3 regions of the Methylobacterium sp. Ger2507 genome follow, and region 3 is predicted to be linked to each of the others. Evidence: riboswitches for the same ligand, from Rfam matches in the RefSeq annotation. Region 3 holds a riboswitch; each other region holds the start of a gene.

Region 1 (4,171 bases), 1.1 Mb from region 3:
TCGTGCCCGGCGAGACGGTCCGGCTCCTGCTGCGCCAGGACCAGCCGGGGCCGCGCATGTACCATTGCCACATTCTCGAGCACGAGGAACTCGGCATGATGGGCGTGCTCGACGTCCGATCCTGACGGTTTTCCGTCCCAGCAGGCGGCACGCGCCTTACCGCGGGCCTCGTCGGCCTATCCTCGCCCGAAGGCGAGCGACGCCGGCCTCACCGGGCGGTCGTGTCGGCCCCCGGCGGCGTCTCCGAGGCGGTCCGGTCGGCGGCCGGCTTGCGGCGGGCCTGCTCGGCGCGGAGTTCCCGCTCGGCCATCAGCCAGAACTCGACCTCGAAGCCTTCGGGACGGTGGTTGCGCTCCCAGATCTCGTGGGCGCGCTCGCGGACCCGTTCGAACGTGATCCCATCCTCGGACATCGTGCTTCTGCTCCTTCGTGACCGGCGATCGCAGGTGCGACCCCCGCCGCGGGGCCAACGCTCCCGGGGGCAAATCGTCCCCGTCGATTGACGCCGGCGCCGGAAACCGCCTAGCTTCGGCGCGACGGTTCCTCGGATCGAGGATCAAAAGGGAACGCGGTGCGGGGCTCTGCCCCAACGCCGCGGCTGCCCCCGCAACTGTAAGCGGCGAGCCCATCATCAACACGTCACTGGGGGTTGCAAGCCTCTGGGAAGACGATGAGAGGGCGGTGACCCGCGAGCCAGGAGACCTGCCGTCAGTCGTGGTCACACGCGAAACGCATCGGGCGGGGTGTCCTGGTGGGTGTCGGGGCGTTCGCATGCGGCGAACGGACCGACCTCTTCGCGGTGACGTGCCACTCCGCGCGACCCGTCGCGTCAGCCGTCCCGTCGATGCCCGTCTGCGCCCGCGCGTCCCGCTCCCGTCCGCCTCGTCCGATCGCCCCGCGCGGTCCGAAGACGGCTGGCTTGCGGACAACGTCGCGTCCGGCACCACTCAGCGATTGTAACATTATAACATTCGCTTTAGCAGAGGTGGCTCGTCGGCCCTGGCCGATGCCCGCGCCCCTTCCCGGTTGTCCCATGGCCCTCGCCCAAATCCCGTCCCGATCCCCACGCGCCCGACGCGCACGGCAGGGCCACGTCTTGCCCCTGATATCCCGGCCCCCGATATCCCGGCCCCTCACATCCTGGCCGCTCGCGGCCCTGCTCGGCGGCCTGCTGCCGATGCCGGCCGACGCCGCGCCCGGCGAATCCCACTCGGCCGTCACCCTGGAGACCCTGGAGGTCGCGGGCTCCGGGCGCGGCGGCCCGCCGCCCGCCGAGGGGCTGAACCTGCGCAGCTCGAGCCGCAGCGCCAGCCGCCTCGGCCTGACGCCCCTGGAAACCCCCGCCAGCGTCGACGTGATCGCGGGTGAGACCACGCGCCTGCGCGGCCAGAACACGGTGGCGGAGGCCGTCACCCAGAACGCCACCGGCATCACCACGGTGGCGGCCCCCGGCAACGGCAACGGCGCCTTCACGGCCCGGGGCTTCGCCGGCCCGAACTCGATCCAGCAGCTCTACGACGGCACCCGCCTGTTCGTCGGGGCGGGCACCGTCACCTTCCCGTTCGACACCTGGAACGTCGAGCGCATCGAGGTGCTGCGCGGGCCGGCCTCCGTGCTCTACGGCGACGGCGCCATCGGCGGCGTGATCAACGTGGTGACGAAGAAGCCGGTCTTCACGCCCCTCAACGTGGCGCGCGCGGCCGTCGGCTCGGATGGTCTGGCGCGCTTGGCCCTCGATTCCGGCGGTCCCATCGGGGACGCGCTCGCCTACCGCCTCAACATCAGCGGCAACCGCGACGCGGGCTGGATCGCGCCGGACGGCGACTTCCGCAATCTCGCGGTCTCGGGCGCCCTGACCCTGCAGGCGAATCCGGACCTCGCCATCACCCTGAGCCATGATTTCGGCTACCAGGAGCCGGCCCGCTACTGGGGCACGCCGCTCATCGACGGGCGCATCCGCGACGCCATCCGGTTCAACAACTACAACGTCCGCGACGCCCAGATGCTCTGGACCGACAACTGGACGCAGCTGCGAGCGGAGTGGACGCCGAGCGCCGACATCACGATCCGCAACACCGCCTACCGGCTCCAGAGCCGGCGCCAGTGGCGGGACATCGAGCAATACGCCTTCAACCGTGATACCGGGCGGATCGATCGCTCGGCCTACACCGAGATCTATCACAGCCAGGAGCAGATCGGGAATCGCCTCGACGCGACGGTCCGGGGCACAGTGTTCGGATTCCGCAACGAATTCCTGGCCGGGTTCGACGTCAACGCCATCGCGTTCCGGCACACCAACAACTTCAGCTCCGAGGGCGGCGGCCTCACCACCAGCGTCGATCCCTTCGCCTATGACCCGGGTCTGTTCCCGGCCAATGGCCGCGCCACTCCGGCCTACGTCACCAACACGCGCCAGGCCTCGGTCTTCGCCGAGAACCGCCTGATCCTGTCCGATCAGCTCTCGCTGCTGGCCGGCATGCGCTACGACGCGCCGGTGCTGCACCGGACCAACCTCGTCACGGGCGCCGCCTTCGAGCAGGATTTCCAGGCGCTCAGCTACCGCTTCGGCGCCGTCTACAACCCGACCCCCCTGCTGGCGCTCTACGCCCAATACGCCACCGCCACCGATCCGGTCGGCAGCCTGATCTCGCTGTCGCAGAATCTGTCCGGTTTGAAGCTCTCCACCGGCGAGCAGGTGGAGGTCGGCGCCAAGGGCGTCGCCTGGAACGGCCGGGCCGAGTGGACCCTGGCCGGCTACCGCATCGTCAAGGACAATCCGATCACGCGGGTGCCGGGCGAGGCGGCGCTCGCGACCCAGGTCGGGCAGCAATCCTCCCTCGGCGTCGAGGCGGCCCTGAGCCTGCACCTGTTCGAGGCCTGGCGCATCGACGCCAACGTGGCCCTTCTCCACGCCCAGTACGACGCCTTCAACCAAAGGGTCGGGGGCGCAGTGGTCTCCTATGCCGGACGCCAGCCCATCGACGTGCCGGAGCGCGTCGGCAACCTTTGGGTCAATTGGGCCTTCGCCCCCGCCTGGGAGGCCCGGATCGGCCTGCAGCACGTGGGCGAGACCTTCAGCGACTTCGGCAACCAGGCGCAGCGCCCGGCCTACACCCTGGTCAATGCCGGTCTCGACCACCAGGTCACGCCGTCCTCGCGGCTGTCCCTGCGAGCCTACAACCTCTTCGACGAGATCTACGCGATCAGCGGCAACGCGGTGAACGGGGTCGGCACCAACTGGCTGCTCGGCCGCCCGCGCTCCTTCGAGGTGGCCTACAGCGTGCGGTTCTGATGCGGGCCTCTTCGACGCGGGCGCTCCTGAAGCCCGTCAAGCGCTGGCTGATCCTCGGCCATCGCTGGCTCGGCATCGTCACCGGGCTGTTCCTCGCCACCTGGGTGCTGTCGGGGCTGGTGATGCTCTACGTGGCGTTCCCGGCCCTCACCGAGGCCGAGCGCCTGTCCCATCTCGCGCCCATCGCCTGGGACCGGGTGCATCTCGGCCCCGACGCGGCCCTGGCCCGGGCCGGGCTCGACCCGCCCCCCGGCGGCCTCAGCCTGTCGATGCGGGGCGGGGCGCCGGTCTATCAGGTCACCGCCCGCGACGGCGCGCGCCACGCGGTCTCGGCCGAGACCGGGCAGACCCTCGGCCCCATCGACGCGGCGGCGGCCGTGGCGTCGTTCGCGCCGGGCGCCACCGTGCGGGCGGTGCGGCGCGACCAATGGACGGTGCGGGACCGCTACGACCCTCTGCGCCCCTTCCACGTGGTGGCGCCGGGCGACGCGTCCGGCACCGAGCTCTACGTCTCGGCCCGCACCGGCGCGGTCGTGCTCGACACCACCCGCCGGGAGCGCCTGTGGAACTGGCTCGGGGCGATCCCGCACTGGTTCTACCCGACGCCCCTGCGGGCCCGGGCCGAGCTGTGGCGCGGCACGGTGCTGTGGGTCTCGGGGATCGCCATCGCGGGGGTGCTCAGCGGCCTCGTCCTGGGGATCTGGCGCCTCCGGCTGCGCCGGCCCTACGCCTCGGGGGTGACGCCCTATCGCGGCCTCGCGCGCTGGCACCACCTCCTCGGCACCCTCGGGGGCCTGAGCCTCCTCACCTTCGTGGCGAGCGGCTGGCTCTCGATGAACCCCAACCACTGGTTCTCGCCCCGCTCCCCGCCGGAAGCGA
Region 2 (4,171 bases), on a different contig from region 3:
GGAGACCAGGATTATGATGACATTCGCGTTATCGTGACCTGTCCCAAGCAAGTCAGAGTAGTTGACAAAAAAATCCGAATAACCGAGTAGGCCTAAAAATTAATCCATAATAGCTTTTTATAATGACGTTGAATATTCTGGATGATCCCCGTGTGCGTTAGGTGCCTATGTGAGCTTCGACATGCAAGAGCATTCAAAAGCAGGCCATGCTTTCGTAGCTTTGCTGAAAATGTAGATGGTGCGTCTGCAGTCGAGTTTGCTTTAGTCTCAGCTCCTTTCATAATACTTGTAGGAGCAATCTTTCAGATCTGCCTTATCAGCTGGGCTAGTCAGAACCTGGATGATTCTCTGCAAAAAGCGGCTCGCATCATTTATACAGGTAATTTCCAAACTGCGAACAAAAGTGAAAAGTCTTCAGACGCATTAATTCAAAGCTTAAAAGATAGCATCTGTGGAACCACCGTACCAAATAGCGGCAGAGTGTTTGGCTGTTCAGATTTAAAAATCGACGTATCCACGAGCACCTCATTCGCTTCTAGTCAGTCTGCCGTGGCATTCGACAATCAAACAGGCACTTGGTCCAAAGATTTTGGAACAAAATACACATGCTCAAAACCTGGAGAAATTGTAGTCATCACAGCAGCACTGAAATATCCTGTGGCGTTCAGATTTTTAAATCTAGGCTTCTCAAGTTTTGGTGATGGATCTCGGCTGATTATGTCGACAGTAGTTCTACGAACAGAGCCTTACGACACGTCATCCGGATCGCCATGCACATAGAAACATTCTAAAATGCCTCCGTATCGCTATACCATGGCTTTGTTATTTCGGTTTTGTGCCGATAAGAGAGCTGTGTCTGCAATAGAGTTCGCTCTTGTTCTGCCGCTCATTCTTGCAATACTCTTGGGCTCATTGGAATTTAGTAGAGCGTTGGATAACAAACGCAAAGTAGCATTGTTGGCACGAACGCTTGCAGACCTAACCTCACAAGCGGCTACGAATTCACCGGTCACGACTGCGGCAATGAACGATATTATAGCAAGCTCGCAACTGGTTTTACGACCATTTGTGAGCGGCTCTGCAAAAATAACAGTCAGTGCGCTGGGTCTAGATCTTAAAAACATTGGTAGTAATCCTCGCGTTTGCTCCAGCTTTGCATCTAGTAATGCAACGGTCCGAAGTGTTGGACTTGCTGGCGATTTATCTGTTCCCCCGGGCTTCCGCGTCCTAGGTATGCGATACATCCTGGCTGAAGTACAAATGCCCTACGCTCCGGTGTTTGGGAGTGGAATTATGAAGTTTGCAGGCAGCATAAACACCAACTTCACGTTCAAATCGGCCGTTGTATGGCCGGTCCGATTGGGTAAAACTTATAAAACAAACACTTATAATGAAATTATCCTTCCTAACGGTGTAGAATGTCCACAGTAATATAAAATTCTTGGCATGGATAAAACATGCTCCTGATAATCTCAGGATAATGAACTGAGGGTAGATTTCAACTCACTCTAATCTATATCAAATAAAATGTTTGACTAAATTTAGGTGACTATTTCAAAATGACAATAGATATTTATGATATAGTTAGAATGATGCGTTTTGACGAACATAAGCCATCGGCTTGCGTTGAACGCATGTCTGCAGGATGTCGGGTATCGGATCGGATATCCGACACCGCTGAGCTATGCGCTTGGCGCACGAGCTGCTTTTGCGAGGCAGGCTAGCGGAGAGGCACCTTGGAATGACTGGGTTGGGTGAATTTTGGCCGGTCCGCTTTTAGGTTGGGGAGTTCAGACAGCAGACGTAGCCCGCCAACGAACTGAAGCACTCGTAGGCCGAAGCTTGTCACCCGCTAACAACACCTGGCCGGAAACACCCAAGACGGCATTGACGCTGTAGCGTTCTGTGATGCCCCTTATGCCTGACGGTTCCTCTCACGAGGATCAAAAGGGAACGCGGTGAGGGTGAAGGCCCGAAGCCACGGCTGCCCCCGCAACTGTAAGCGGCGAGCCCATCATCAACACGTCACTGGGTCCCCGGACCTGGGAAGACGATGAGAGGGCCGCGACCCGCAAGCCAGGAGACCTGCCGTCAGCCGTGGTCACACGCGAAACGCATCGGGCGGGGTGTCCTGATGGGTGTCGGGACGGATGCTGTGCGGCATCTGGGCTGGCGTCTTCGCGGTGACGTGCCACAGACGTCGCCCAGGGTCCCATGTCCCCCCTTCGCTTACACACCGCCTCCCGAACGCTTCTTCTGGCTTCCTGTGCCATCCTTTCGTCCCCAGGGGCGCGTGCACAGCAAGCATCCTCTCAGGCTGCAGAAGCCAATCTCGCCGAACTTTCGGTGACGGCCGAGACGCCTGTGGCCGGCATCACCGGACCTGCGGCTAGTGCGGGCTACGTCGGTGGCGTGACCGGCATCGGCGGCGGTTTGCGCACGGTTGATGCGGCGAGTGCGGGGACCATTTCCGGTGCGGCGCTTAACAGCCGACCGATCACGCGCCCCGGCGAGGTGCTGGAGAGCGTGCCGGGGCTCATCGTCACCCAGCATTCCGGGGAGGGGAAGGCCAACCAGTTCTTCCTGCGCGGGTTCAACCTCGACCACGGCACCGACATCGCCATCTCCGTCGACGGCATGCCGGTGAACATGCGCACCCATGCCCACGGCCAGGGCTACGCCGACCTCAACTTCCTAATTCCGGAACTCGTTGGCGCAGTGGAGTTCCACAAGGGACCGTACTTCGTCCGGGATGGGGACTTCGCTTCCGCTGGGTCGGTACGGATCGACTACCTCGACAAGGTGGACCGGAACCTCGCGCTAACCTCCTTCGGTAGCTTCGGCTACAAGCGCGCGCTCACCATCGCGTCCGCGCCCCTCGGTCAAGGCAATCTACTAGTCGCAGGCGAGGCCCAGACCTATGACGGCCCCTGGGATGTGCCGGATCGCCTCGCCAAGCTCAACGCCGTCGTCCGCTATAGCCAGGGCACGGCCCTCGACGGCTTCGCGCTCACCGGCATGGCCTATTGGGCGAAGTGGAACGCCACGAACCAGATACCGGGGCGCGCCGTGGCGGAGGGTATCATCGGCCGCTACGGGACCCTAAACCCCAACGATGGCGGCGACACCGGCCGCTTCTCACTCTCCGGGCGCTGGAGCCAGACGAGCGAGGCCGGGATCACGCGGGCGAACGCCTACGTCATCCGGTACCAGATGAACCTGTTCAACGACTTCACCTACTTCCTCAACGATCCAGTGAACGGCGACCAGTTCCGCCAGCGCGACAGTCGGGTGCTCGGCGGCGGGGAGGTCAGCCACACCTTCCAGGGTGACCTGTTCGGGCTGCCGATGGAGAACGAGATAGGGGTGCAGACCCGCACCGACGATATCCGGGTTGGGCTCTTTAACACCATCGCGCGACAGTATCGCTCGACCGTGCTTGACGACCGGGTGCTGGAGGCGAGCGCGGCGTTCTACTACGAGAACCGGGTGCGCTGGACCGACTGGCTGCGCACCAGCATCGGCTTCCGTGCTGATGGGTTCTACGCCGACGTTCGCTCCGATACGCCCGCCAACTCGGGGACGGCGCGGGACGGCATCGTCAACCCGAAGCTCGGCCTCGTGCTCGGCCCCTGGTTCGATACCGAGCTGTTCGTGAACTACGGCGGCGGCTTCCACTCCAATGATGCGCGCGGCGTTACCGCCACGATTGATCCGGCCAGCCCGCTGTTCAACATCGCCCGCTCGCCCTTCCTCGTGCCCTCGACGGGCTCGGAGATCGGCATCCGCAACCGCAGCATCGCTGGGCTGGAAACGGCGGTAGCGCTGTTCCGACTGGATTTCGCCTCCGAGAACCTGTTTCAGGGCGACACCGGCACGACAGAGCCGAGCCGCCCTACTCGCCGGTTCGGCATCGAGTGGACCAACCGCTACGCGGTGACGCCCTGGCTCTCGTTGGAAGGCGACCTGACGGTAACGAACGCCCGGTTCGCAGACCGTGACCCCATCGGCAACCGAGTGCCGGAGGCACCGACCACGATCGCCTCGGCCGGGATCACCTTCGGCGAGGACCTGGGCTGGTTCGGCTCGATGCGGTTGCGCTACTTCGGGCCACGCCCCCTGATCGAGGACAACTCCGTGCGTTCGAAGCCGACCGCGCTCCTCAACGGCC
Region 3 (4,171 bases):
TCGGCGGTGAATCCGTCGGCCCGGACACCGACGCTGGTGCGCAGCCAATCGGTCCAGCGCACCCGGTTCTCGACGTAGAGGGCGGCGCTCGCCTCCAGCACCCGGTCGTCCAGCACCGTCGAGCGGACCTGCCGCGCGGTGGTGTTGAACAGGCCGACGCGGATCGAGTCCGTGCGGGTCTGAAGCCCGATCTCGGTCTCCATCGGCAACCCGAAGAGGTCGCCCTGGACCATGTGGCTGATCTCGCCGCCGCCCAGAACCCGGCTGTCGCGCTGGCGGAACTGGTCGCCGCTGACCGGATCGTTGAGAAAATACGTGAAGTCGTTGAACAGGTTCATCCCATAGCGGATGACGTAGGCGTTCGCCCGGGTGATGCCGGCGTCGCTCGTCCGGCTCCAGCGTCCGGAGAGCGAGAAACGGCCGGTGTCGCCGCCATCCGTGGGGTTCAGGGCGCCGAAGCGGCCGATGATCCCCTCCGTGACGGCGCGCTCCGGGATCTGGTTGGTGGCGTTCCACCGGGCCCAGTAGGCCATGCCCGTCAGGGCGAAGCCGTCCAGGGCCGTGCCCTGGCTGTAGCGGACGACGCCGTTGAGCTTGGCCAGACGGTCCGGCACGTCCCAGGGGCCGTCATAGGTCTGGGCCTCGCCCGCCACCAGAAGGGTGCCCTGCCCGAGCGGTGCCGACGCGATGGTGAGCGCCCGCTTGTAGCCGAAGCTGCCGAAGGAGGTCAGGGCGAGGTTGCGGTCGGTCTTGTCGAGATAGTCGATCCGCACCGAACCGGCCGAGGCGAAGTCGCCATCGCGCACGAAGTAGGGACCCTTGTGGAACTCCACCGCGCCGACGAGTTCCGGGATCAGGAAGTTGAGGTCGGCATAGCCCTGTCCGTGGGCGTGGGTCCGCATGTTGACCGGCATGCCGTCGATCGAGAGCGCGATGTCGGTGCCGTGGTCGAGGTTGAACCCGCGCAGGAAGAACTGGTTGGCCTTCCCCTCCCCGGAATGCTGGGTGACGATGAGACCGGGCACGCTTTCCAGCACCTCTCCCGGTCGGGTGATCGGGCGGCTGTTGATCTGCGCACCCGATATCACCCCCGCGCTCGCCGCATCGACGGGCCTGAGACCGCCGCCGATGCCGATGACGCCGCCGACGAAGCCCGCCTGCGCGACCGGTCCGGTTCCGGGCGGCGCCGATGCCTCCGCCGTGACCGAGAGTTCAGCCAGGTTCGCCTCGGCCGCCTGGCCAGAGACCGGCCGGATCTGCGCGCCGTAAGGCACCAGGCCGGCGCAGGAGACCAGAAGGAGCGTTCGGTAGGGGGGCCGTGACGGGGCGGGCGACATGGGACCTCGGGCGACGTCTGTGGCACGTCACCGCGACGAGGTCGGTCCGTTCGCCGCATGCGAACGCCCCGACACCCACCAGGACACCCCGCCCGATGCGTTTCGCGTGTGACCACGATGGACGGCAGGTCTCCTGGCTCGCGGGTCACCGCCCTCTCATCGTCTTCCCAGGTGCCGGGGCACCCAGTGACGTGTTGATGATGGGCTCGCCGCTTACAGTTGCGGGGGCAGCCGCGGCGTTGGGCTCTCGCCCGCACCGCGTTCCCTTTTGATCCTCGATCCGAGGAACCGTCCGAGGTCAGAAGACCAGACGAAGCCCGACAGCGTCAATCGAACGCGCGGGAAATCGGCGTCCTGTGCTCCCTGTGCGACAGCCAGGGCCAAGCCCAGCGCCGGTGGGTCGGGGACAGCCGGGTGAAGGCTGGATGGGCGGCCGCCCCTCCGATCAGAGCGGGCGATCCCGATCCTGATCCGGGCTCCAGCTTCGCAGCGGCGAGGGTCCGATCTGGCGTTCGGCGCGGGGCGCCGACTCGTCCTCCAGCCAGGTGCGGGGGCCATTGGCATTGCCCCGGACGACGTCCCCGGCGACGATCGCGTGTCCGGAGGCGACCGCCACGATCAACTGGGTGGCGTAGGCCCTCGGACCGCTGCCCTTGAGGGACATGCCGGGTCCGCCCGGACGGAGCTTGCTGCCGAGCGCGCCCCAGAGGGGCGGTGTCTTGATCCGGCGCAAACCAAAGCCCTGGTCGATCAGGGCAGCGGCCGCCTCGATCTGGCCGTTGAGGAGAAGCAGGCCCGGCCGCGTCAGGCGGAAGGCATAGCTGCCTTCGTCGTCCTCCTCGACGAGGTTCACCAGCTTCAACGACAGGGCCTGACAGGCCGTGTCGACGTTGTCGCGGGTGAACTCGGCGTCGACGGCCAGCGGCCTCAGGGCTTGGCCCGAAATCCGGCAGGAAACCCGTTGGAGGAAGAAGCGACGTCTGGAAATCTGGCTCAGGCCCCATCCAAGCGCGATCGCGCGACGTGGGGCGATCATCCGCCGGACAGCATGGCGCCCGGAGGTTTCGGTCTGGTTGAGACGATCCGCGAGTTTCGGTGGCGGAATGCACGCCCTGGTTGACGATCCAGTGCCCGGCCCGATCCCGCGGGGACCCCGGTCTCGGACACCGAGGCGGCGCGGGCGCTCGCCCCCGCGAGCGGCCGATCGATGCCGGCCCTCTTGCTGTTCGCCCGTCACCGCCCTCTGTGAGCGGTCATCACCGCCGGGAGACATCGGACATGACGAAGCTGTTCATCGCCAACATCAGGACCGCCGAGGGACCCAAACCGCTGGTGACCGTGCGGGCCGCCGCCGAGGGCGAAGCCAGGCTGTTTCTCGAAGCCGCCTATCCGGACGACGAGATCCTCGACGTGGCGGAGCCGAGCGGCTGGGCCAGCGACGCCGACACCGGCAGCGCGGCGGGCGACATCCGCGAGCATGCCGGCGTGCAGTGGCAGGCGCCCTCCAGCCATTCCGGCTGAAATTCAGCGCCGCCGGTCGAACCCGGCGCTTGCCAGCGCCAATCGTGCCGTGACCATTGCCGACCATGCCGATCCGCCGCGAGCATCGCTTCTTCTATCCGATCGACTGGCCCGAACTGTCGGCCGTCATCCGGTTCACCCGCGCGCGGGGCCGGTGCGAGTCCTGCGGACGGCCGCATGGCCGGCGGGTCTTCCATCTCGGCGATGGGCGCTGGTGGGACGACGATGCCAGCGCCTGGCGCGATGGGGCAGGGCGGTTCGTCTGCCTCGCGGTCGGGATCGACGACGTGCTGGGAACCGTGCGGACGACGCGCGTGGTCCTGGCGACGGCCCACCGCGACCACGATACGGCGAACAACGCCGCGAAGAACCTCGCGGCCTTCTGCCAGCGCTGCCACATCAACCACGACCGACCGGAGCATCAACGCCGGCGCTGGCGCACCCTGTTCCGGCGCAAGGCGTTGGGCGACCTGTTTCGCGGCCCGTATCCCAGCCCCTGAAACGCGCGGAACGGCTGGTTTCGAACAGGACATCAGACAGCGCGACAGGACGTCAAGACGAGGATTCCGGTGCGGAACGGTTTGTCCCCTGATCGAGGACCGGATCGGCCGCCGCGATACCTTGTGCTCCACCGACGATGCCGCTCGATTTGATTCCATGACCAAATCTGCTCAGCCTCGTCCGAGCGCAAGACTTATCGGTCTTTTTGACTAATCTCGGTTCGCATCCAACCGAATAGACTCCGATCCGGAGGATTTTTTCAGCAAAAATACAGAAGCGCCCGTCTCGGCGATGCTTTACACAGAGCCTGACCTTGCCCTGGAGTCAGCCCGTGACAACAAGCCTGTCGAAATCCGCCAGCGTGGCCGCCCTCGCCGTCCTGCTGATGGGCGCCGTCGCGATCGCCGAACCCGTCACGGTCGTCCCCGGACAACCACCGGTCACGGTGGACCTCCCGGCCGGCTGGACATCCTCGGCGATCAAGCGTGGCATCCAGGCCAAGACGTCCGACGCGGAGGTCTTCGTCTGGTTCGAGAGCTTCAGGCCGGCCGAGCTGAAGGAGCTCCTCGCGGAACACGAGAGCGACTTCAAACGCCGGGGCGTGACGGTCACCGGCGAAGCGAATATCGAGGAGAAGGACTTTCCGACCTATTTCCTCAAGATCACGGACGTTCCCGCGACCTACGAAGGCAAACCAACCCTTCTGCGCTACGTCGCGGTTTCGCCGAAGGACCCGAACAAGCGCCAACTCCTGGTCAGCGTCTGGGCCTTGCCCCAGGGCGGGACCCGCTATGCCACAGACCTGAACGCGA

The links. Region 3 has a riboswitch for cobalamin ahead of ACV7NL_RS12130 (TonB-dependent receptor). Riboswitches for the same ligand answer to the same signal wherever they lie in the genome.
Region 1: it holds a riboswitch for cobalamin, as region 3 does, so the genes downstream of both, ACV7NL_RS17305 (TonB-dependent receptor) here and ACV7NL_RS12130 (TonB-dependent receptor) in region 3, are expected to answer to the same signal.
Region 2: it holds a riboswitch for cobalamin, as region 3 does, so the genes downstream of both, ACV7NL_RS23835 (TonB-dependent receptor) here and ACV7NL_RS12130 (TonB-dependent receptor) in region 3, are expected to answer to the same signal.

Annotation. Positions count from the first base shown of each region.
Region 1 covers NZ_JBUYVC010000001.1:3,758,154-3,762,324, reverse strand. The annotation lists gene ACV7NL_RS17315 (multicopper oxidase family protein) at 1-125, shown strand, start outside; gene ACV7NL_RS17310 (DUF2934 domain-containing protein) at 209-412, opposite strand; cobalamin riboswitch at 521-724, shown strand; gene ACV7NL_RS17305 (TonB-dependent receptor) at 1,178-3,292, shown strand; gene ACV7NL_RS17300 (PepSY domain-containing protein) at 3,292-4,171, shown strand, end outside.
Region 2 covers NZ_JBUYVC010000002.1:47,978-52,148, forward strand. The annotation lists gene ACV7NL_RS23820 (TadE/TadG family type IV pilus assembly protein) at 1-90, shown strand, start outside; gene ACV7NL_RS23825 (TadE/TadG family type IV pilus assembly protein) at 142-780, shown strand; gene ACV7NL_RS23830 (TadE/TadG family type IV pilus assembly protein) at 793-1,431, shown strand; cobalamin riboswitch at 1,909-2,107, shown strand; gene ACV7NL_RS23835 (TonB-dependent receptor) at 2,215-4,171, shown strand, end outside.
Region 3 covers NZ_JBUYVC010000001.1:2,621,575-2,625,745, forward strand. The annotation lists gene ACV7NL_RS12130 (TonB-dependent receptor) at 1-1,337, opposite strand, end outside; cobalamin riboswitch at 1,444-1,645, opposite strand; gene ACV7NL_RS12135 (hypothetical protein) at 1,783-2,373, opposite strand; gene ACV7NL_RS12140 (hypothetical protein) at 2,616-2,858, shown strand; gene ACV7NL_RS12145 (hypothetical protein) at 2,924-3,358, shown strand; gene ACV7NL_RS12150 (hypothetical protein) at 3,691-4,171, shown strand, end outside.